DNA from 3 places in the Phyllobacterium sp. 0TCS1.6A genome. Region 2 is predicted to be linked to each of the others. Evidence: predicted binding sites of a transcription regulator. Region 2 holds the regulator's gene; each other region holds the start of a gene.
The links. The regulator LexA, encoded in region 2, represses DNA repair genes until DNA is damaged. The targets are predictions, from matches to a motif close to TGTTCNNNNTGTGTTCNG.
Positions count from the first base shown of each region.

Region 1 (7,686 bases), on a different contig from region 2:
CGCACCGGTTAAAAACCAACCACTGGAAGCCGGAAAACCCGGTTTGTCGGCCGTCTATGATGTCGCGCAAAAGCATTCCGGATGGAGCAGTTGGATGCGGTGAATACACGACCATATCCTGAACTGTTACGTCCGGAAAAAATCTAGCCTATTGGTGATTTATGCCTTAGCGCCACGAAATTGACGTCCAATGATCAACATTTCTGTGACCATATCACAAAATGTGCCTAGAATCAAATTATGCTGCGTTTGCTCAGCAAACACAGGCCCTTGCAACCTGGAGGCGATGCGATCAATCGCCCTCGCCCGGCTCCGGCGAAAAGAACTTGGCGAATTTGTCCGGAACGCCGTCCATGTCCTTGGCATCCGCCGGTGCATCGCCCTTGGTTGAAATATTCGGCCATTTCTCCGAATATTCAGCATTGAGCTGCAACCATTGATCCAGGCCCGGCTCTGTGTCCGGCTTGATCGCCTCGGCCGGGCACTCCGGTTCGCACACGCCGCAGTCGATGCACTCGTCCGGGTGGATGACGAGCATGTTCTCGCCTTCATAGAAACAGTCGACCGGACAGACCTCAACGCAATCCATATATTTGCAGCGGATGCAATTGTCGGTCACAACGTAAGTCATTTGCAGGCTCCAGAACACCACGGTCAGCGGTACAAGAGTGGAGGTAGCGGTTTGCCACTTGCCTGACAAGGGGGAAGCACAAACTGCGGCACCAGAACGCAACTTGGCAGGAAAACTGCCGGCCCGGGCCAAATCCCGCCGCAAGATCCCGCCACTGCGCTCGCGCGGCATTGATCGCACTCCGATACCGGCCATACAAGGAATTGTAGTCCGCGAAACGCGCAAATGACGGCTCGGATGTTGCTACGCTAACCCATTCCTTGGAAATTTGTTCCAGCAAGTGACCGCGATGGATTACACGCCGGAATTATCGTCCCTGTCGATGAGGCGGTCGATCTCGCGCCGTTCCTTCTTGGTGGGCCTGCCGCTGCCCGGATCCCGGCGCGGCAGCGTGTCGAGCGCACTCTCCGCGTCCCTCGGCAATGCCGGCGGTGAGATGTCGCGATAAAGCGTGCGCGCCTCGTCGGCCGGGCCGCGCCGTGTGCCGCCATCCACCACCTCATAGACGAGAATGCGCCGGTCGAGAGTGATCGTGAGAACGTCGCCCGGCTTCACGATCTGCGCCGGCAGATCGATTTTCTCTCGATTGAGCCTGACGCCGCCGCCCGTAACGAGCTTGGCGGCGAGTGATCGGGATTTGACCACCCGCGCGAAAAACAGCCATTTGTCGATGCGCTGCCGTTCGGTCGCCGCCATCTATTTCTTCATCTGCTCCTTCAGCGCAAGCAGCTTGGCGAACGGCGAATCCATGTCGATCTTCACGGGCCGTTCCTGGCGCTCGGGCCGTTTCGCGGTCATCGGAGGCTTGCCGCCACCACGATTCCGGTTGCCGTCCTGCTTGCCCTTGCCCTGGAAGTTGTCCTTCCGGTTGTTGCGTTCATTACGCCCCTTCGCCGCCTGATCGGCATTGCGTTCACCCGCTGCAGCATTGCCGCGCTCATTGCCGCGCTCATTGCCGCGCTCCGGGCGACCGCGCCTTTCCTGCCCGCCGCGATGATTGCCACGGCCCTCGAAGCGGGCCGGCTTCCACACGAGAACCGGCTTTGGCGCCTCTTCGGCATCGGTTGCGGGTGCGGGCCGTTCGGCCGCCGGCGCTTCCACCGCGGCTTCGCTCGGGCGAACCCAATCGGCCCACATCGGCCCGACCGTCTCGGCAGCGGGAACATTGCCCGCAGCGGCAGGCGCCGCGTCCTTCTGCACCGCATCGAGTTCCGCCAGCTTCGCCGCGACGGCGGCCGCTTCCAGCGGCTCCTGGCGATAGCCGAGGCTCTTGAGTATCTCCTCCATATCGTCGGGCGTTGCACCGAGTATGGACATCATGGCCGGCACGACGATGAAACGGGAGCCGTCATAGGCCGCGTCCGGACGCGGGCCGGAACCGGGCTTCCAGGCGAGAGCCGGCCGGATGAGATCGGCGAGACGCTCAAGAATGTCGATCCGCACTGCCCGGCGCCCAAGCAGCCTGTAGCCGGCGAGCTTGTAGAACATCGGATCGAAACCGGGATCGGTGACCACGGAAGTACGCCCGGCGGCAAGAACCTGCACGACGTCGCCATAGCCGGGGCGATCTTTCGCGTCCTCTTTCAGGGCCCAGAGCAAAGTCAGGAGACCGGCCGGCGCAGGCTTCAGCAAGGCCGGGAGGAATACATGATAGGCGCCGAAGCGCACCCCGAGGCGGCGAAGCGCCGCGCGCGATTCCTGATCGAGGCCACGGACCTCCTCGGCTACTTCGCGGCGCTGCAGAATGCCGAAATTCTCCACCAGCCGGAATGCCAGGCCCTTGGTGATGCCGGTCAGCGCATCGGCGCCCGACAGGTCCACCAGCGGCTTCAGCAGCGTCTCGATGTGATGCGCAAGAAACCGGTCCACCCGTGCCGCGACCTTGTCGCGAGCCGGCCCGGTCAATTGCTCGTCGGCCAGAAGCACGGCGCGCGGACGCAGCGGCTGCTCGCCGGCCACGACTGTGGCGATCGGCGCGCCGATCCATCTCAGTGTGCCATCCGAGGCCAGCGCGAAATCGCCATTGGCGGAAGCGGCAAAGCGCTCCGCCCGACTTTCGAACTCGGCAGCCAGCGCTTTCTGCGCTGCCGACCTTATCGCCTTGGCGTCGCTGCCATCATCGTGAGCATCCGCCGTAAACCGGAACCCATCCAATCGTCCAACATGGTGCCCTTCGACGATGACGTCCCCGGTAGGGCTAATTTCGGCTTCTAGCATTGTATTCTCTCTCAGGCGCCTCATAAGCACGCTTGTCCTGCGGTCTACGAAGCGTTTCGTCAACCGTTCATGCAGTGCATCGGATAATCTGTCTTCAATTTCACGCGTCTTTTCTTGCCAATGTGCCTGATCTGCAAGCCAACCGGGCCTGTGGGACACAAAAGTCCAGGTTCTTATCTGCGCTATGCGGCGCGACAAGGCATCGATATCGCCGTCCGTGGAATCAGCCCGGCGCACTTCCTCCGCCATGTAGTTCTCGTTGACATGGCCCCGTTCGACGAGATCCGTATAGATCGTTGCGATGATGTCGGCATGCTGTGCCGGCGCAATCTTGCGATAATCCGGTAGCGAACAGGCATCCCAAAGCAGCGCCACCCTCTCCGGCCCGCTCGCCAGCGGCGCTACGTCCGGATCGCGCGAAAGGAACTCCAGTGCCTGCTGATCCACCGCGGGCAAGGCGCGCGTCAGCCCCTCGCCCGGAGCGGGCGTATCGATCGAGCGCTTGAGGGCGTCGATGCTGGAAAAGTCGAAATTCGCGGTTCGCCATTGCAGGATGCGCACCGGATCGAATGTATGCGACTCGACCTTCTGCACCAGCGGCTCGGAAAACGCAGCGACCTGGCCGGTGACGCCGAAGGTGCCGTCACGCAGGTGGCGCCCTGCCCGCCCGGCGATCTGTCCGATCTCCGCCGGCGAGAGATCGCGGAACTGGTAGCCGTCGAACTTTCGATCCTGCGCGAAGGCGACATGATTGACGTCGAGATTGAGCCCCATGCCGATGGCGTCGGTCGCCACCAGATAGTCCACATCGCCGGATTGATACAATTCCACCTGGGCGTTGCGCGTGCGAGGGCTCAACGTGCCCATGACCACCGCCGCGCCGCCGGACTGCCGCCGGATCAGTTCGGCGATCGCATAGACCTCATCCGCGGCGAAGGCGACGATGGCGCTACGCGGCGGCAGGCGCGTGATCTTCTTCGACCCGGCATAGTGAAGGTTGGACAGCCGAGGCCGCGTGACGACCGAAATGCCGGGCAGCAGCTTTTCCAATATGGCGCGCATGGTGGCAGCGCCGAGAAGCAGGGTTTCCTGGCGCCCGCGCAGATGCAGGATGCGATCCGTGAAGATATGGCCGCGCTCGAGATCATTGGCGAGCTGAACCTCATCGATCGCGACGAAGTCCATGTCCGTCTGGCGCGGCATGGCCTCGACCGTGCAGACCGCATAGGCCGCGCCCGGCGGGCTGATCTTCTCCTCGCCCGTTATCAGCGCGACATTGGCCGTGCCGACCCGCTCGGCGATCTTGTTATAGACCTCGCGCGCCAGCAGGCGCAGCGGCAGGCCGATGATGCCGCTGCGATGCGCCAGCATCCGCTCGATGGCGAGATGGGTCTTGCCGGTATTCGTCGGACCGAGAACGGCAGTGACGTCTCGGCCTGTCGGAAACCGGGAAATTTCGGGCATGGGCATCACAGTCATCGGCGAGTTCAAATCCGCAACTTGGGGAACCCATCAATTGCAGCCAGTACAGCTGAACGGGTCGTTTAAACCGTGTACAGAACCTAGGTGGGGCATTCCAGATAAACAATCACAAAACGATTCACGGAATATACCGTTAAGAAACAGAACGCGAGGAGAACGAATCAGCGACGAATCGCTTCCGCGTTCTGTTTCCCGTTTTGTTCACCGCTATATATGGATCTCGCAGCCGCATTCCAACCATATGCTGAATCGAATTTTCGCCGTCCTTCGGCGTTTTCGTGCCGATCTTAAGGATTTAGCGAGATTGGCGATGAAATATTAACCATGGCGGCGGAGGAATGCCGCGCCTCGCGGCGCGGCAAAGTCTCAACAGAAATACTGGCCGCCATTGGCGGAAAGGGTCGATCCGGTGATGAATCCGGCCTCGTCGGAGGCGAGAAACACCACGCAGCGCGCCACTTCTTCGGGCTCGCCCAGGCGCCCGACGGGAATTTGCGGAATGATGCGCTCATTCAGCACCTTTTCATCGATGGCGCGCACCATCTCGGTCCCGATATAGCCGGGGCAGATGGCATTGACCGTGATTCCCGCCCTGGCCCCCTCCTGCGCCAGCGCCTTGGTGAAGCCGAGATCCCCGGCCTTGGCGGCTGAATAATTAGCCTGCCCGGCCTGCCCCTTCTGGCCGTTGATCGACGAAATATTGATGATGCGGCCGAACTTCCGATCCCTCATCCCGCTCCAGACCGGATGGGTCATGTTGAACAACCCGTTGAGGTTGGTATTGACGACCTCGTTCCATTGGCCGGGCGTCATCTTGTGGAACATCGCGTCGCGGGTAATGCCGGCATTGTTGACGAGCACGGCGACCGGGCCATACTCCTCCTCAACCCGGGCAATACCGGCGGCGCATTCCTCATAATTGGAAACGTCCCATTTGTAGATCGGGATGCCGGTTGCTTCCCTGAACTTCTGCGCTGCCTCGTCATTGCCCGCATATGTGGCAACCACATTATAGCCCGCTGTCTTCAGAGCCGTACTGATTGCAGCGCCTATGCCTCGCGTTCCCCCGGTTACGATAGCCGTTCTTGTCATTTTGCCTCCTCAAATTAACGCTTAAATCAAATCAACAAAATCTTGTGCCGCAGACCTCCACCTGCCGGCACCCGGCCCGAAAACGGCGGGCCGGGTCAGTACGGCGTCAATCCTTGACGCGTTCCACGCACAGGGCGACGCCCATGCCGCCGCCGATGCAGAGCGTTGCGAGCCCCTTGCTGCCATTGCGGCGCTTCAGTTCGAAAAGAAGCGTGTTCAAAACACGCGCCCCGGACGCACCGATCGGGTGGCCGATCGCGATCGCACCGCCATTGACGTTGACGATGTCCGTGTTGAAGCCGAGGTCCTTGTTGACCGCGCAGGCCTGGGCGGCAAAGGCTTCGTTCGCCTCGACGAGATCGAGATCCTCGACCTTCCAGCCGGCCTTCTCCAGCGCCTTGCGCGACGCCGGTATCGGTCCGGTTCCCATGATCGCCGGATCGACGCCCGCCGTCGCCCATGACACGATGCGGGCCAGCGGTTTCACACCGCGGCGGCTCGCTTCCTCCTCGCTCATCAGTACCACCGCCGCGGCGCCGTCATTGAGGCCGGAGGCGTTGCCGGCGGTCACCGTGCCTTCCTTGTCGAAAGCGGGCCGCAGCTTGGTGAGCGAGTCCAGCGTGGCGCCATGGCGGATATATTCGTCCTCGCTCACGACGACGTCGCCCTTGCGCGTCTTGATGGTGACCGGGACGATCTCGTCCTTGAAGCGGCCGGCCTTCTGCGCGGCCTCCGCCTTGTTCTGCGAAGCGAGGGCGAAATTATCCTGCTCCTCGCGCGTCAACTGCCATTTGCGCGCGATATTCTCCGCCGTTATGCCCATGTGGTAGCCGTGGAATGCGTCCGTCAGGCCATCCTTGATCATGGTGTCGATCATCTTGTAATCGCCCATCTTCACGCCCGCCCGCAGATGCGCGCAATGCGGGGCCATGGACATGGATTCCTGCCCGCCCGCCACGATGATCCCCGCGTCGCCCGTGGCGATCTGCTGCATTCCGATAGCCACGGCGCGCAAGCCCGAACCGCAGAGCTGGTTCAACCCCCAGGCCGTCTTTTCCTGCGGAATGCCGGCTTCCATGGCCGCCTGCCGGGCGGGATTCTGGCCTTCGCCGGCGCTGAGCACCTGGCCCATGATGACTTCGTCCACGTCGGCGGCGTCCACGCCCGCACGTGCCAGCACCTCCTTGATCACCGCCGCTCCCAGTTCATGTGCAGGGACATTGGCAAAGGCGCCGTTGAACGAGCCGACCGGCGTGCGGGCCGCGCTTGCTATGACGATGGACTGGGTCATTGGAAATTCCTCATTTCTGAAAGCAGGATGCACAGTTGGATGACAGAATTCCCTTCCCCACGCCGTTTGACAAGGGCCCCCGCGATGCTTTGTAGCGATTTATCCGCGCTGCGGCGCAGCATAATCGGGTTGCATGAAGTTGAATGCACTGCACAAATCACTTTGATTTGCGCGGCTTTGCACCTATCCTTCCTTATCTGTCCGTGGGACCTGCGGAACAATGTCGGCATGGGAGCGAGTGGGGAGCGAAGTAATGGCAGGAAAAACCGGCGAAATCATCATCAAGAAATACGCCAATCGAAGACTCTACAATACCGGCACGAGTACCTATGTGACGCTGGAAGACCTGGCCGGCATGGTCAAGCGCAATGAGGATTTTACCGTTCAGGATGCCAAGACCGGCGAGGACATCACCCATTCGGTGCTGACGCAGATCATATTCGAGCTGGAGAACAAGGAGGGCCAGAACATGTTGCCCATCCCGTTCCTGCGCCAGCTCATCGCCTATTATGGCGACCAGATGCAGGTCGTGCTGCCGACATTCCTCGAACAGTCCATGTCCGCCTTCGCCAGGGAGCAGGAGCGCATGCGCGAGCAACTGACCGCCGCCTTCGGCAAGACGCCGATGGACATGATGCCGATGGACATGATGAATGTGAGCGCGCCGATGAAACTCGTGGAGGAACAGGTACGGCGCAATACGGAGCTCTTCCAGCAGGCGATGCAGATGTTCGCGCCCTTCGGACTGAACAAGACGCCGGGCGGGGCACAGGCTCCGGCCGAGGCCGCCACGGACAAGGCTTCCGACTCGAGCGGGCTGGACGAACTGAAGGAACAGATCGCCGCCATGCAGCGCAAGCTCGACTCCCTCGACAAATAAGCGTCAGGAAAAGGCATCATGAGCGGATCGGCCAAGGCCACGGTCTTCATCGACAATGAGAAGGTGATCGTCACCGAGTACAGATTTGCCGCC
Region 1 is NZ_JAPMAB010000002.1:275,280-282,965, forward strand. It holds gene fdxA (ferredoxin FdxA) at 293-631, opposite strand; gene OSJ75_RS05530 (RNA-binding S4 domain-containing protein) at 926-1,327, opposite strand; gene OSJ75_RS05535 (helicase-related protein) at 1,328-4,327, opposite strand; gene OSJ75_RS05540 (beta-ketoacyl-ACP reductase) at 4,697-5,422, opposite strand; gene OSJ75_RS05545 (acetyl-CoA C-acetyltransferase) at 5,529-6,713, opposite strand; gene phaR (polyhydroxyalkanoate synthesis repressor PhaR) at 6,967-7,593, shown strand; gene OSJ75_RS05555 (cupin domain-containing protein) at 7,612-7,686, shown strand, end outside.
Region 1: a site for LexA is predicted at 4,472-4,489, ahead of OSJ75_RS05535 (helicase-related protein). Genes of this name have one in related genera too.

Region 2 (7,686 bases):
CCGGAGGTAATGTCCTCCAGCCCGGAAATCAGGCGCAGCAATGTGGACTTGCCGCACCCGGATGGACCAACGAACACCATGAATTCGCAAGGGTTTATCTCGAGATTGACACCCTTGATGACATCGAAATTGCCAAAGGACTTGCGAAGCTCTTTCAATCGTATTGTCGTCATTTGAAACTCCTCAGCCTTTGACGCCGCCGGCGGTAAGACCGGAAATGATCTTGCGTTGAAAAATGAGAACGAGAACGACCAGCGGTACGGTCACGATGACCGAGGCCGCCATGATCGCACCCCAGGGCACTTCATGGGCGCTGTTTCCGGTCAGAAGCGCTATGATCACCGGCACCGTCCGCGTCTCGGTCGACGAGGTGAATGTCAGGGCGAACAGGAACTCGTTCCAGGCGGCAATGAATGCCAGCAGGCCCGTGGTCACCATTGCGGGCCACATCAGCGGCAGGAACACTTTCGTGATGATCACCCAGGGCGTGGCCCCATCGACGATCGCCGCTTCTTCGATCTCGACCGGAAGGTCTCTCATGAAGGTGGTGAGCACCCAGACGGTAAAGGGCAGCGTGAAGATCGTATAGGAGAAGATCAGGCCCCACAGCGTATTATAGAGGCCGAGCAGCCGGATGACTTCGAACAGGCCGGCGAGAACGGCGATCTGCGGGAACATCGAAACCGAAAGGATGGTCAGGAGCAGCAGCGAGCGCCCGCGAAACCGTACCCTCGCCAGCGCGAAGGACGCCGTTATGGCGATCAGCAGCGACAGCATCACGACGAGGCTCGAAACGATGACCGAATTCAACAGGTTGCGGGTGAAACTGCCGGCCTCGATCACCGAGACATAATTGGCCAGCGAGAAGCTCGTGGGCAGATAGGAGATCGTGAACAGCGAATTCCCGGTTTTGAAGCTCGTTATGATCGCATAGTAGAACGGGAACACCGAAAACAGCACGATGAGCGCCACCAGAGCGTAGAATGCCGTTTGCTTGACGAGTGCTGGCATCAGCGTTCCCCTCCATCGAGGCGCACACGGCCGAGCCAGATCGCAGCGATCGTCATCAAGGCAATGATGACGAACAGCAATGTCGATTGGGCCGAGCCATAGGCGAATTTGTCGAACTCGATCAGATTTTCGCGCGCGAGTACCGACATGGTCTTGGTCTGCGCACTGTTCGGCGTCAGGACATAGATCAGGTCGAATATCCGCATCGCATCGAGCAGGCGGAAGATGATGGCGACCATCAGCGCCGGCCTGACCAGCGGCAGGGTGATGCGGAAGAACTGCTTCACCGGATGAACGCCATCGATGCGCGCCGCTTCATATATGTCCTGCGGGATCATCTGCAGGCCGGCGAGGATCAGCAGCGCCATGAATGGCGTGGTCTTCCACACATCGACGATCAGCACCGCGATCATCGCCGTGTCCGCGCTGGCGGTCCAGGCAATCGGCGCGCTGATCAGGCCGAGGCGGATGAAGAGATCGTTGAGAATGCCGAACTGGTCGTTCAGCATCCAGCCCCACATGCGGGCGGAAACGATGGTCGGTATCGCCCAAGGTATCAGTATCGCGGCACGGACGAGGCCCCTGCCCTTGAAATCGGCGTTGAGCACGAGGGCGATGATCATCCCGAAAAATGCCTCCAGCGCCACCGAAAGAATGCTGAAGCGCACCGTATTCCAGACGGCATTCCACCAGGCCGGATCGACCAGCAGGCCGGAATAGATGGTGCGCCCGCTCTTCAGCTGAATCCACGAAAAATAGTTCTTGAAGCCGACCCATTTGGCGGCGCCCATATTGGTGAGGGAGGCGTCGGTAAAGGAGAAATAGATGGTGCGGATGAGAGGCCAGCCTGCAACCACGATCAGCGCGACGATCATCGGTATCAGGAATAATTGTGCGGCCCGCGCGCGTTGCCGCAATAGTTCGGAGCGCATGGCCAATTCAGAGCGCATGGTCGGTGCAGTCATATGCGCAGTCCCCGGTTGATCGACATATCGTCAGGCGTCGGCGCGGATGATTTTCAGGAGGTTGTGAAATCATTCGCGCCACGCCCTTTGCTGGAACGACTACCAGCTACCGCCCTGAAGTTCCGCCAGTTTTGCCTCGAGCAGTTCGAGGTTTTCGGCTGCGGTGCCATTGCCCGACAGCGTGTCGTGGACCGCGCTCCAGAACATCGACGAGACCTCGTTATATTTGACCTTGGTCGGAGCCGACGGACGCGGCACGGCCGTTTCGAACACCGGCTTCCAATTGCTGATCAATGGCTGCGCGGCGATGATTTCCTTGTCGTCATAGAGCGCCTTGATGGTGGGAAGATTTGAGAGGGCTATGGCCCGCTCCTTCTGCTGCTCGGGCGCCGAAAGGAACTTCACCAGCTTGATCGCCTCTTCCGGCGACTTGCTGTACTTGGAAACGGCTATGTTCCAGCCGCCAAGCGCGGCTGCGGACGACGCTCCTTCCTTGCCGGCCGGCAGGGGCACCACGTCGAATTTGCCCTTGATTGCGCTGTCCGGGCCATTGCCCAGCGCATAGGCATAGGGCCAGTTGCGCATGAACACGGAATTGCCGGTCTGCCAGACACCGCGACTTTCTTCCTCGGTATAGGCGAGCGCGCCACGCGGACTGATCGTATCGATCCAGCCCTTGGCGCGGTCGACGGCTGCCGCTGCGTCCGGATTGTTGATCGAGATGGTGCCATCGGTCTCGATGATCTGACCGCCACCCGAAGACTTGATCCATTCAAGCGCATTGCAGGTCAGCCCCTCATAGGCATTGCCCTGGAATACATAGCCGAACATTCCCTTGTTGCCGGCGGCCCGCTCGCCATCCTGTATTTCCTTGGCGGTCGCAGCCATCTCGTCCCAGGTCTTCGGCACCGGCTTCTTGTACTTTTCGAGGAGGTCCTTGCGGTAATAGAGCGCCGGCGCATCCGTATACATCGGCATGGCCACCAGCTTGCCATCGACGGTCTGGCTCTCGATGACGGATGGGAAGTGCTGTCCGATCACGTCCTTGAAGGCGTCGGTCAGGTCGAGAAACTGCTCTGCCAGCTGCGGCGCCCAGATGACGTCGGTGCGATAGACGTCGATATCGGTATTGCCGGCCGCCAGCCACAGCCGATACTGGCCGAACTGATCGGAACTATTGGCGGGCATCGCGACGATCTGGACCTTGTTGCCCGTCTCCTTTTCGAAGCGGTCGAGCTGGCTGCGCAGGAACTCGCGCCCATTGCCCGTATCGCCGGACACGATGGACAGATTGGCCGCATAGGCGCCCGAACTCAAAAGAGCCGTAACCAGCGCCCCGGCGAGAAATGATCCAAGCTTCATAATTCCTCCTCCTCGTTCAATGGCGCCACATCAGCGGCGCCCCTCCTCCAGTAGCGCCCGGATCCCTCCCAAAGCGCTTTGGAAAATAAGTGTCAAATTAGGTCCACAATGTCAAGATACCGCAAAACCACCTTGTGCAACAGAGAATTTGTCAACATAATTGCTTTATAGCGCTTTGGATTTTATTCAATCTGGCGTTGTATGCCAGTCGTCGCAATGGCCAGTCATCACAACGGGCCAGTCTTCGTAATGGGCCAGTCTTCGCAATGGAAATGTCGGAACGATCATATGAACCTCAAGGAATTGGCTGAACGGCTGGGACTGTCCCAGACCACCGTCAGCCGCGCATTGAACGGCTACCCGGAAGTCAGCGAGGCGACGCGCGAGCGCGTGACGAGGGCTGCCCTGCAGCACGGATACACCGCCAACGCCAATGCGCGCCGGCTGGCGATGGGCCGGGTCGGCGCCATCGGCATCATCATTCCGGCCGATTCCAGCCAGAGATTCGGACCGCACACCGCCGAATTCCTGGCCGGCCTGGCCGAACGCCTCTCCGCCCATGAGATCGATTTCCTGATCAGCCCGCTGATCAACAATGACGAGATCTCGGTCTATAAGCGCCTGATTTCGAGCAAACGCGTCGATGCCATCATCGTTTCGCACCCCGCACTCGTGGACGAGCGGATAACCATGCTGGCCAAGGCCGGCTTTCCCTTCGTGCTGCACGGCAGGACGGAAGCAGACGTTCCCCATTCCTGGCTCGACATCGACAATCAGGGCGCTTTCTACCAGGCGGCCTCGCATCTGCTCGATCTCGGCCACCGCCACATTGCCATGATCGACGGCCTCAAGGGCTTCACCTTCTCCGAACATCGCGAACTCGGATACCGGCAGGCTCATCTGGAGCGCGGCCTGCCCATCGATGAACGTCTCATCATTCATGACAGGTTTTCCGACGACATCGGCTTCGCCGAAACGCTGCGCCTCCTCTCCTGTGAACCGCAGCCGACCGGCATTATCGCAGGATCGATGATGACTGCGCTGGGCGTTTCACGCGCCATACGCGCCAAGGGCTACCAGGTCGGAAAGCAGGTTTCCCTCATCGCCCATGATGACGTCTTCCCCTATCTCAATGCCAGCAACATGGTGCCATCCATGACGACAACCCGCTCATCGATCCGCGCTGCCGGAACGAGGATCGCCGAGATGCTGATGTTGCAGCTCGACGGCGCCGCCGTGACAGCCATGCAGGAAGTCTGGCCGGTCGAACTGATCCTGCGCCAATCGAGCGGGCCACCCGTCCGTTAGCAGGCTATGGAAGCTGCTGCGAAGGCATGATGCTTCGCCAAAAGTAGCGAAAAATGTCCTATCGCCATGGCGTTCCATATAAATTTCCGCCACCTGGGCTTTTTCAACCACATATTAATCCTTGTGGAACACAACTGGAACATATAGTGTTTGTTCTGGTTTTGTTTTTCCGATTCCCTGGTGGAGGATCGCCAAATGCTCACGCGCAAGCAACATGAACTACTGCTGTTCATACATGATCGCCTGAAGGAAACGGGCATCCCCCCTTCCTTCGATGAAATGAAGGATGCGCTCGACCTTGCGTCGAAGTCCGGGATTCATCGGCTGATCTCGGCGCTCGAGGAGCGCGGCTTCATTCGCCGCCTTGCCAACAGGGCGCGGGCGCTCGAAGTGATCCGTCTTCCTGATTCGATCGCTCCGGGACTGAACGCCCAGCGCAAATTCTCGCCGAGCGTGATCGAGGGCAGCCTTGGCCGCACCGCCCCTGCGCCGCAACCCGCGCCGGACATCGGCAATATCGCGGCCAATATGGTCAGCATTCCGGTCATGGGACGCATCGCGGCCGGTGTGCCGATCGCGGCCATCCAGAACCAGACGAGCATGCTGACGCTGCCGCCCGACATGATCGGCAATGGCGAGCATTATGCCCTTGAGGTCAAGGGTGACTCGATGATCGAGGCGGGGATTTTCGACGGCGATACCGTCGTCATACGGCGCGGCAACACCGCAAATCCCGGCGAGATCGTCGTGGCCCTCGTCGATGATGAGGAGGCAACGCTGAAGCGCTTCCGTCGCAAGGGCGCGTCGATTGCACTCGAAGCGGCGAATCCTGCCTATGAGACGCGAATTTTCGGCCCCGATCGCGTTCAGGTTCAGGGCAAGCTCGTCGGGCTCATTCGGCGGTACTGACCACAGCCTGTACAGGCGGGCGTTTCGGCGGGCGCGGACGCTCCGCGATATTGCGTGCCGCCCGCGAATGAATTCGATAATTGTTCCATGGCCGGATGGGCCGCCCGATCGCATACTCTATCGATGCGAAAAAACCCGGCGCTGCTGCGGCGATCGCTCCCCGGGTGGGTTCGGTCGATTGGCGACGGTCTTCCGTCGATCGTTTGATTGCGGGCATTGGCCGAAACTCGGGCACTGGCCGAAGCTTGATGGTCGCTGCGCCAAAGAGCGCCAATTGCTGCCGCGTTACGGTGATGGGCGCATTCTTCACCTCGCAAGAGCGATAGGGGCCGGCGAAGGCCAGCACCATGATATCGCTTTCCATGCAAGCGGCCGCCATGGCCTCGGCCGAACGGACATGCGCCACCACGGCGCCATATCGCGGCTCCCTTGCGAGGCATAGCTCTGCGTTGCACTCGAACTGCGTGTCCTCCGCTGCCACGGCTGGTTTGGCCGGAACGATCACGGCCGATGTGGCATGGGCCTGTTGCCAGTTCTTGAGCGTAAAGCTTTCCGCGCCCGCCCTGTTGACGGCAAGGCGGCCGTCGGTCGCGCGCAGCGCCACCAGGCTCGCATTCTCGGAGATCATGATTTCCGGCGGCGGCGTCCAGACTGCCAGGGCTGCGGCCGCTGCAAAGAGCGGCAAGGCGAACAGGCGCAGACGCGTCGCCGGAAACAGCAATATGATCAGGCCGAGGCAGGCGAGGATCAGGCTTTGGCGGGGGACGAGACCGAAATTGCCCGGCGGAGAGTGACCTGAGACCATTTCGGCGACCATGATGACCATATCGATGCCGCGCTCCATGATGCCGAAGAAAAACCCGTCGAGATCGAATGGCATTGCCATGAGACCGATGACGCCGAATGGAATGACGAGCGTTGAAATCACCGGCAGCGCCAGCGCGTTGCCGATGAGCCCGAGCGGCGCCGTATTGTTGAAGTGATAGGCGGCGAAGATCGAACTCGCCGCCCCGGCGACCAGCGAGGTCAACGCGATTCCAATGACATACTGCGCCACCGCTTCCAGTGCGCGCCCCGCCGCCCCCGTCGGACGCCCCCGGCGCTTTGCCCTGCGGCTTCCCCACCAGCCGTAGAAGGCAATCAGCGCCGCCGTCGCCGAATAGGACATCTGGAAGCTCGGTCCCATGATTTCGTGCGGCGCCAGCGCGATCGTGACCATGGCGGCCAGGGCGAGATTGCGCATCGACAGCGCGGCACGGTCGACCAGCACCGCCAGCAGCATGATCGAGAGCATGATGAAACTGCGCTGTGCCGCGACGTCGGCGCCCGACAGGAGCAGATAGAAGGCGCTGCCGGCGAGCGCAGTGGCGGCCGCGAATTTCTTCACCGGATAGCGGGCTGCCACCCCCGGAAACAGCGCCAGGCTGGCCCTCAGCGTCGCCATGGTGGTCACGGCGACAAGCGCCATGTGGAAGCCGGATATCGACAGGATATGCGACAGGCCGCTGAGGCGAAGCGCATTGTTGGTCTTGTCGCTGATGCCGTCGCGCTGGCCGGTTATCAGCGAGGCGGCGATATCCCCTGCCTCGCCTGGGATGCGGTGCTGGATATGCTGGGTCAGCCGCTGCCGCATCGACTCGATGCTGCTCAGAGCCCAGGCCACGAGGCCGGGTTTCGGCGGCAAGATGCGCCGATGCGCCATGCCGAGCACGAAACCGTTGGCGCCGATACCGCGATAATAGTTGTTGAACGCGAAATCGTAATTGTCGGGGCGGGATGGCCCCGAAGGCGAGCGCAGATGGATGCGCGCCCCAAGGCCATCGCCAACACCGAGACCGGCCGGAAGCTTTCTGGCCGAGACGGCGATACGGGATGGCGGAAAACGCAATTTTGGCTTGGCGGTATCGATCACGTCGAGCACGATCCTCACGCCGCCCTTGGCGTTCCTCGCCATAGTCAATACGCGGCCGGTCACCTCCGTCGTCACGTCGGATCCAAGCATCGGCGTATTGGCGAGTATGGTTTCCATCTTGGCGAACGCCATGCCGGCAACGAGCGCAAGGGCGAATGTCACGGCAAGCCTGAGCAGCGGCCGATCGGCAGCCATCCATCTCAGCGCGCCGAGCAGCAC
Region 2 is NZ_JAPMAB010000001.1:790,847-798,532, reverse strand. It holds gene OSJ75_RS03840 (ABC transporter ATP-binding protein) at 1-173, opposite strand, end outside; gene OSJ75_RS03835 (carbohydrate ABC transporter permease) at 184-1,011, opposite strand; gene OSJ75_RS03830 (carbohydrate ABC transporter permease) at 1,011-1,976, opposite strand; gene OSJ75_RS03825 (ABC transporter substrate-binding protein) at 2,076-3,338, opposite strand; gene OSJ75_RS03820 (substrate-binding domain-containing protein) at 3,627-4,646, shown strand; gene lexA (transcriptional repressor LexA) at 4,842-5,555, shown strand; gene OSJ75_RS03810 (ComEC/Rec2 family competence protein) at 5,539-7,686, opposite strand, start outside.

Region 3 (7,686 bases), on a different contig from region 2:
CCTTCCGGAATCTTCTTCGGATTGAGGATGACCGCCGCCGCAACCACGGGGCCGGCGAGCGGTCCGCGTCCGGCTTCGTCTATGCCGGCGACGAACTCGACACCGGAACGCATCCATTTGCGCTCGCTGGCAAAGTCCGGCTTGGCGGGCTCCAGGGGAAGCAGCAGAGAATCAGAACGCGATCGAGACATCTTGCGGCGACACTCGCATTCGTTCCGATTCTCTGCAAGTCCCTGATGCTCGGGGGGCGGGTGGCATCAGGGAGGCTCGTCCCGGCGAGGTTGGGGTGCCGCCGGGACGAAGGGGAAGCTTTCACTTGGTGCGCCTTCCGGAAAAGTCGGTGGATTTCTCCACCGGGAAAACGCGTAGAAACAGGGCGCCAGTGAACCCGGATCACTAGAAAAGCGATAATTGCTGGCTCGCGGGTGTGGGCGCGAACAGGTCGGTCCTCAGCCTCTTCTTGTTCGTGTTGATGCCGAGGCGTTTTGTCGCCAGCTCGAAACGCCGCCCGATCTGCCAGGCATAGGGCCCTTCGCCGCGCATGCGCTTGCCCCATTCGGCGTCGTAATCCTTGCCCTGCCGCATGGAACGGACGAGCGACAGCACATGGCGATACCTGTCCGGGTAGTTGCGCAGCAGCCATTCCTTGAAGATCGGGCTCACCTCCAGCGGCAGGCGAAGCAGGACATAGCCGGCCTCGCGCACGCCCTGGGCATGGGCCGCGTCGAGAATGCGCTCGATCTCATGGTCGTTGAGCCCGGGAATGACCGGCGCCACCATCACGCCGACGGGAACGCCCGCATCCGCGAGGCCGCGCAGCGCCTGCAGCCGCCTTGTCGGCGTCGAGGCCCTCGGCTCCATGGTGCGGGCGAGCCTGCCGTCGAGCGAGGTCACCGAAAGGCAGACCTTGGCCAGCCCCTTCTCGGCCATGCGCGCGAGAATGTCCTGGTCGCGCATGACGAGCGCCGATTTGGTGACGATGCCGACGGGATGCTGATGCTCCTCCAGCACCTGCAGAATATCGCGCATGATGCGCCATTTCTTCTCGATCGGCTGGTAGGGATCGGTATTCGTGCCGATGGCGATGGTCCTGGCCTGATAGCCCGGCCGGGACAATTCCTTGTCGAGCATCCTCGCGGCGTCGGGCTTGGCGAACAGCTTCGATTCGAAGTCGAGCCCAGCCGAAAGCCCCATGTAGGTGTGCGTCGGCCGGGCGAAACAATAGATGCAGCCATGCTCGCAGCCCCGATAGGGATTGATCGAGCGGTCGAAGCTGATATCGGGGGAATCGTTGCGGGTGATGATGGTGCGCGGCTTTTCCACCTGGACATCGGTCTTGAACGGCGGCAGGTCCTCGATCGTCTCCCAGCCATCATCATAGACGTGCCTGGTCTCGCTCTCGAAGCGCCCTGTCGGGTTGATGCCCGCACCCCGGCCGCGCCGGCGTTCGGAATCGACGCGCAGGCCCGTCTCGTCGAGCAGCGCATTGGCATGTTGCGCCCGGCCATCGCCGAAAGCGGCCTTGTCAGCCTGCACTACAATATCCATTGCATCCTCCCTCTTCAGGAACGGCTCGATTCGCATCGCTGCTAAACATGAATCTATTCCTAGCACGCGGATAGAACAAAGCAAGAACAATTTAGCCAAAAGCAGTGATGGAAATTTTCGCGCGCTTGCTATAATTGCTTTTTATGATCTCCGTCCTGATTGAAACCCACAATTCCGACGAACTTCTGGCCAGGACGCTCACCGGTTTGGTCGGCGGAGCGGTGGAGGGGCTGTTGAGCGACGTCATCGTCGTCGATCATGGCTCGCAGGACCAGACGCACCGCGTCGCTGATGCGGCCGGCTGCATCTTCCTGCAGGACCAGATGCTGATCGATGGCTTCATGCGGGGCCGCAGCGACTGGTTCCTGCTGCTGGAGCCCGGCGCGCGCCTCATGGATGGTTGGATCGAGCCGGTGGCGGTGCATGTGGAGCGCATGCAGGGGCCGGCCTGTTTCACCCGTGCCTCCCTGTATCGGAAGCCGCTGTTGAAGCGGCTGTTCTCGGCGGCCAATCCCATAGCGGACGGCCTGCTTATATCGCGCCGCCAGTCGCTGACATTGCTGAAGCCGGATACGAGGGCGGCGGATCTTGCGCGCGGGCTGGCCATGAAGCGCATGCGTGCCGAGATCGTGCCGGCGCCGGCCAGATAGGTTTCAGCTTGCAGCGCCGCGGCGCAGGTGCTCGTCGAGGCGCGGCATGATCTCGACGAAATTGCACGGCATGTGCCGGTAGTCGAGCTGGTGCTGGAGTATGCCGTCCCAGGCGTCCTTGCAGGCGCCGGGCGAGCCGGGCAGGACGAAGACGAAAGTCGAATTCAACAGGCCTGCCGTCGCCCGCGACTGGATGGTCGAGGTGCCGATCTTGTCCTGCGATATCCGGTGGAAGACGGCGGAAAAGCCATCCATCCGCTTCTCGAATATGGGCTCCAGCGCTTCCGGCGTCACGTCGCGGCCGGTAAAGCCGGTGCCGCCGGTGGTGATGATCACATCGATCTCCGGGTCCTCCGACCAGGCGATGACCTTGTAGCGGATCACGCTGAGCTCGTCGGCGACGATGGCGCGGTCGGCGAGGATATGCCCGGCCTTGACGATACGCTCGGCGAGGGTCGCGCCGGATTTGTCGTCGTCCGTGGTGCGGGTGTCCGAGACGGTCAGCACCGCGATCTTCACCGGCACGAAGGCGCGGCTTTCGTCTATCCTGTCCATGATCATCCCTCCGCCGGACTATGTGTGGCCATGACGAACCAGTCCGGATGCTGTTGTTGCAGGCGCTGCGCGGCAAGCGCCGCCGCCGCGTCGCTGTCATAGATGGCAAAGCAGGTCGCACCCGAGCCGGACATGCGCGCCAGAAGCGGGCCGGTATCTTCCAGCGCGTGAAGCGTGTCGTCGATCCTCGCCGAGAGCTTGCGCGCGGCGAGGTAGAGATGGTTCTGCGTTGCCGCGAGATAGTCGCAAAGCGCCGCCGCCGAGGCGAGGCCGGGCAATGGCGGCAAGCCGGGATTGTCGCGCCGGTCGAGCGCCGCGAAGGCCTGCGGTGTCGAGACGGCAAGGCCGCAATTGGCCAGTACCAGCGACAGATGCGGAAACTGCGCCACCGGCTCGATGGCTTCGCCGATGCCGCGCGCCATGAGCGGGCGCCCGTGCAGGCACATCGGCAGGTCGGCGCCGAGCTTCAGCGCGACCGGCAGCAGGGCTCCGGGCTCGATCTGCAGGCGCCACAGCCGGGCGAGAGCCAGCAGGACCGCCGCTGCGTCGCTCGATCCGCCGCCAATGCCGGAGGCGATGGGCAGGTTTTTCTCAAGATGGATGGCAACGGCGCCCGAATGCCGGGGGAAGAGCGAACGCAGGGCGTCGCGCGCGCGGATCACCAGATTGCCGTCGTCCGCCGGCAGTCCCGCCGCGAAAGGGCCGCCGATGGCGAAACTGTCGGCGGCGGCGCTTTTCACGCTGATGCGGTCGCCATGGCCGGCAAACACCACGAGACTGTCGAGGAGATGATAGCCGTCGTCGCGCCGGCCCGTCACATGCAACGCAAGGTTGATCTTGGCGGGAGCAACACGGCTCACTGTGCCGGGCGCTGGGCTGTCGAACATGGTTTTCAGTCTTTGCGCAGGCGGTATTCACCGGTTTTCGGATCGCGCACCAGGGTGCCGTCGGCCCTGTTCTGCGCTTCCTTTTCCGCCTCGCGCACACGCTGCGAAACGCGCTGCGCCTCGCGCTTGAAGGAGCGGTAGCCATAATAGGCGGCGAGGCCGACAAGCAGGAAGAAGATCAGTTGTGGCATCGGCGTAACCCTCGAAACATGCGGCTGTTCAAGACCAGATATAGCATGGCCGGCCGCGCTTGCCAAAGCGGCCGGTGCGGAAATTCCGGCTCCCGTCTACAGGCCGAAACGCGACCACAGGGCGCGTTCCTCCACGGAAGCCGCCAATCCATTGGCGAGACCGGCGCCGAGACGCTCCAGCCCCACTTCGGCGGAGGGCAGCCTGCGGCCGAAAAGCCCGCGCGGCTGCGAGATCAGCTTCAGCCTGGTCTTCGGCCCGTATTGCGCCTGGAGATGCGAGCGCATGTCGCCGAGGCTATCGACTAGCCCGAGTTCGAGGCCGCGGATCCCGGTCCAGAACTGGCCTGTGAAGAGGTCCGGCGCCTCGCTCAGCTTGTCGCCGCGCCGCTCCTTGACGAGGCCGATGAAGGTCTCGTGGATTTCGAGCTGCAGCGCCTTCAGATGTTCGATGTCGTCCTTGTTTTCCGGGCGGAAGGGGTCGAGCGTCGCCTTGTTCCTGCCGGCCGTATGGACGCGCCGCTCCACGCCGATCTTCTTGATCAGTTCGGTGAAGCCGAAGCTTGCCGAGACGACGCCGATCGAGCCGACGATGGAGGAGGGGTCGGCGATGATCTCGTCGCCGGCGAGCGCGATCATGTAGCCGCCCGAGGCCGCGACATCCTCGACGAAGACATAGACCTTCTTGTTCTTTTCGCTGGCGAGATCGCGGATGCGCCGGTAGATCAGCCGCGACTGCACGGGCGAGCCGCCGGGCGAATTGACCGAGATGGCGACGGCCGGCGCGTCCTTGTCGGCGAAGGCCTTTTCGAGCACCGAGGCGGCCGTGGCGATCGACAGATTGTTCTGGAACCGGCTGTTGCCCGACATGATGGCGCCGTGCAGGCGAACCACGGGAATTTCGTGATGGTCCGGGCGCCAGCGCCGCGGCAGCAGATTCCGGATGAATCGGGGCAAGGGGCTCTCCTCATTGGTGGTGTTTCAACTGGCATGTAGGCGGCTGCGGCGGAATGACAATCCCGCCACGGCTAAAAAAGCCCGGCGAGCCCGTTGTTGATGGCGTCGGCGCGCGGCGTGAAGCCGTTTCCGCTCTCGTGATGGATGATCAGCGGCGGATGCAGGGCGAGGGGCGCCTTGCTGCCCTTGACGGCGCGCACGAGGATGCGGATGGCGGCTTCCTGCGGGCGGGGCTGAACCGGGACGATGACGATCTGGCCGAAGCGGCCGCGCAGGGCTTCGAGGATTTCGGCCAGCGAGCCCGGGCGGGCGATGATGCCGACCATGCCGGACGGCCGCAATATCGCTCCGGCGGTGCGGAGCCAGCCCTCGAACATGCCGGGCGCCATGACATGCGCCTCGGCCCGCAGCGGGTCCGGCGTCGCCCGGTCCGATGCCGCGTTGAAGGGCGGGTTCATGATGACGAAGCCGAAGCTGTCATCCGGCAGGCCGGCCGCGGCGCGGGCCCGCCCGGTCAGCATGACATCGGCTTCCAATACTTCCGCGCGGCCGGCAAGCGCCGCATTTTCGGCAAGTTCCAGCGTCCGCCGGGCGAAACCGGCCATGAAGGCCGAACGCTCGATCAGCGTCGCGCTCGCCTCCGGGCAGCGCGACAGCACGGCAAGGCCGGCGGCTCCCGCACCGGCGCCCATATCCGCGATCCGGCCGTTGAAACCGTCCGGCACCATGCTGGCGAGGATCATGGCATCGACGCCGGAACGATGGCCCTTGAGCGCGGGCTGCACCACGTGGAAGCGGCCGCGATGAAAGGCGTCGACAGTGCTCGTATCGTCGTCCGGCAGCATCGGTCAGTCACGAAGCTCCTGCTCGATGCCGGCGTCGGTCAGGATCTGCCGCGCCTCGGAGGCGTTCGCCTCCTCCACCATGATGCGCCGCGCCAGCACGCCGAGCGAGCCTTCGAGAATGCTCATATTGGCGTCGGCGACGAAGAAGTTGATGTTGGCGTCCTTCAGCAGGGCCTCGACGAAGGAAATCAGGACGGGGTCGTTCGTGCGCATGATTTCGAGCATGTCATTCTACCTTCCGAGGGATGCCGGCTTCCGGCGATGCTGCAAGCCCGCTTGGGGCCTAGCACGATTTGCCTAGCACGATCCAATGGCAGGCATCAAATTCCGCGCGCCAATTCGCCGCTTGCGGCTCGCAGCCGGTCAAAATAAGGTGCACCCGCACGATAGCAGGACAGTAGGAGTTTCGTTTTGGGCGTTGTTGTCAGTCTCGACGAGAAGAAAAGCAATGACGGTTCGGTCCAGCCGCTGGTCGATCTGACCAGGGGCGACATGGGCCGCGTCAATGAACTTATCCTGTCCAAGGCGGGTTCCGATGTCGAGATGATACCGGAGGTCGCCAATCATTTGATCTCCTCCGGCGGCAAGCGCCTGCGCCCGATGATCACGCTCGCGGCGGCGCGCATGTTCGGCTATCAGGGCGATGGCCATGTGAAGCTCGCCACCAGCGTCGAGTTCATGCATACGGCGACGCTGCTGCATGACGACGTGGTGGACGAAAGCGACCTCAGGCGCGGCCGCAGCACTGCGCGCATGATCTGGGGCAACCAGGCCAGCGTCCTCGTCGGCGATTTCCTGCTCGGCCAGGCCTTCAAGATGATGGTCGATGTCGGTTCGCTCGAAGCGCTGGACGTGCTCGCGACATCGGCCTCGATCATCGCCGAGGGCGAGGTGATGCAGCTTGCGGCAGCGAAGAATCTCGAGACGACGGAAGATGAATATCTGGCCGTGATCAAGGCCAAGACCGCGGCGCTGTTCTCGGCGGCGGCGGAAGTCGGTCCGATCATCGCGGCGGCATCGCGCACGGACCGGCAGGCGCTGCGTTCCTATGGCCTCAATCTCGGCCTCGCCTTCCAGCTGGTCGACGATGCGCTGGACTATGGCGGCAATGCCAAGGACCTCGGCAAGAATACGGGCGACGATTTCCGCGAGGGCAAGATCACCCTGCCGGTGGTGCTGACCTATCGCCGCGGCACCTCCGAGGAGCGGCTGTTCTGGAAGGAAGCGCTGGAAAACGGCCAGAACGACGACAAGAACCTCGAAAAGGCCAAGGGCCTGATGACGCGCTATGGCGCCTTGAGCGACACGGTCCAGCGCGCCCGCCACTTTGGCGGCATCGCGCGCGACGCGCTTGCCCCTCTCGATGCGTCGCCGCAGAAGGATGCGCTGCTCGACGTCATCGACTTCTGCATCAGCAGGGTCAACTGACCGGCGGCGCAAAAAGCCGGGGCCGTTTCGGGAAAACTTGTGGTGAAACCGTAAAAAGGCCATGGTTTCGGCCAGGATTCGTATCGAGGGCCACAAGGGTGGCCAAAGAGGAACACAATATGCAACGCAGCAAATTGCTTGGCTCCATCGCGGGCGCAGCGCTGGCCGCCGTCATGGCAGGCTCGATTCCTGCGGCCGCCACCACGAACCAGGCGCCTTCCCTCAGCACCGGCACCTTGTCGGGGGCGTTTCTTTCGGCGCGGACAGCCGAACGCAGCAATGATTTCGACAGCGCCGTCGCCTTCTACCGCGAGGCGCTGCGCTTCGATCCGCGCAATACCGAATTGCGCCAGAGCCTGATGCTCGTCCTTCTGACCGACGGCCAGTTCAAGGACGCGCTGCCGATCGCCGAGGACCTGAAGACCGTGCCGGAGATCGAGCGTTTTTCGCGCCTGGCGCTGGCGGTCGACGCCCTTGCCAAGAAACGCTACCGCTCGGCCGATTCCTACCTGAAGCTCGCGCTGCAGTCGGAACTGGACCGGATGATCACCGGCCTGCTTTCCGCCTTCGCCAAGGCCGGCGCCGGCAAGCCGAACGAAGCTCTTGCCGCGATCGACAAGCTGGAGGG
Region 3 is NZ_JAPMAB010000011.1:579-8,264, forward strand. It holds gene OSJ75_RS19995 (ribonuclease HII) at 1-191, opposite strand, end outside; gene OSJ75_RS20000 (PA0069 family radical SAM protein) at 397-1,548, opposite strand; gene OSJ75_RS20005 (glycosyltransferase family 2 protein) at 1,692-2,198, shown strand; gene moaB (molybdenum cofactor biosynthesis protein B) at 2,202-2,753, opposite strand; gene OSJ75_RS20015 (4-(cytidine 5'-diphospho)-2-C-methyl-D-erythritol kinase) at 2,756-3,640, opposite strand; gene OSJ75_RS20020 (hypothetical protein) at 3,646-3,831, opposite strand; gene OSJ75_RS20025 (S49 family peptidase) at 3,928-4,785, opposite strand; gene OSJ75_RS20030 (tRNA1(Val) (adenine(37)-N6)-methyltransferase) at 4,857-5,630, opposite strand; gene OSJ75_RS20035 (DUF2007 domain-containing protein) at 5,634-5,855, opposite strand; gene OSJ75_RS20040 (polyprenyl synthetase family protein) at 6,042-7,058, shown strand; gene OSJ75_RS20045 (tetratricopeptide repeat protein) at 7,178-7,686, shown strand, end outside.
Region 3: a site for LexA is predicted at 1,620-1,637, ahead of OSJ75_RS20000 (PA0069 family radical SAM protein). Genes of this name have one in related genera too.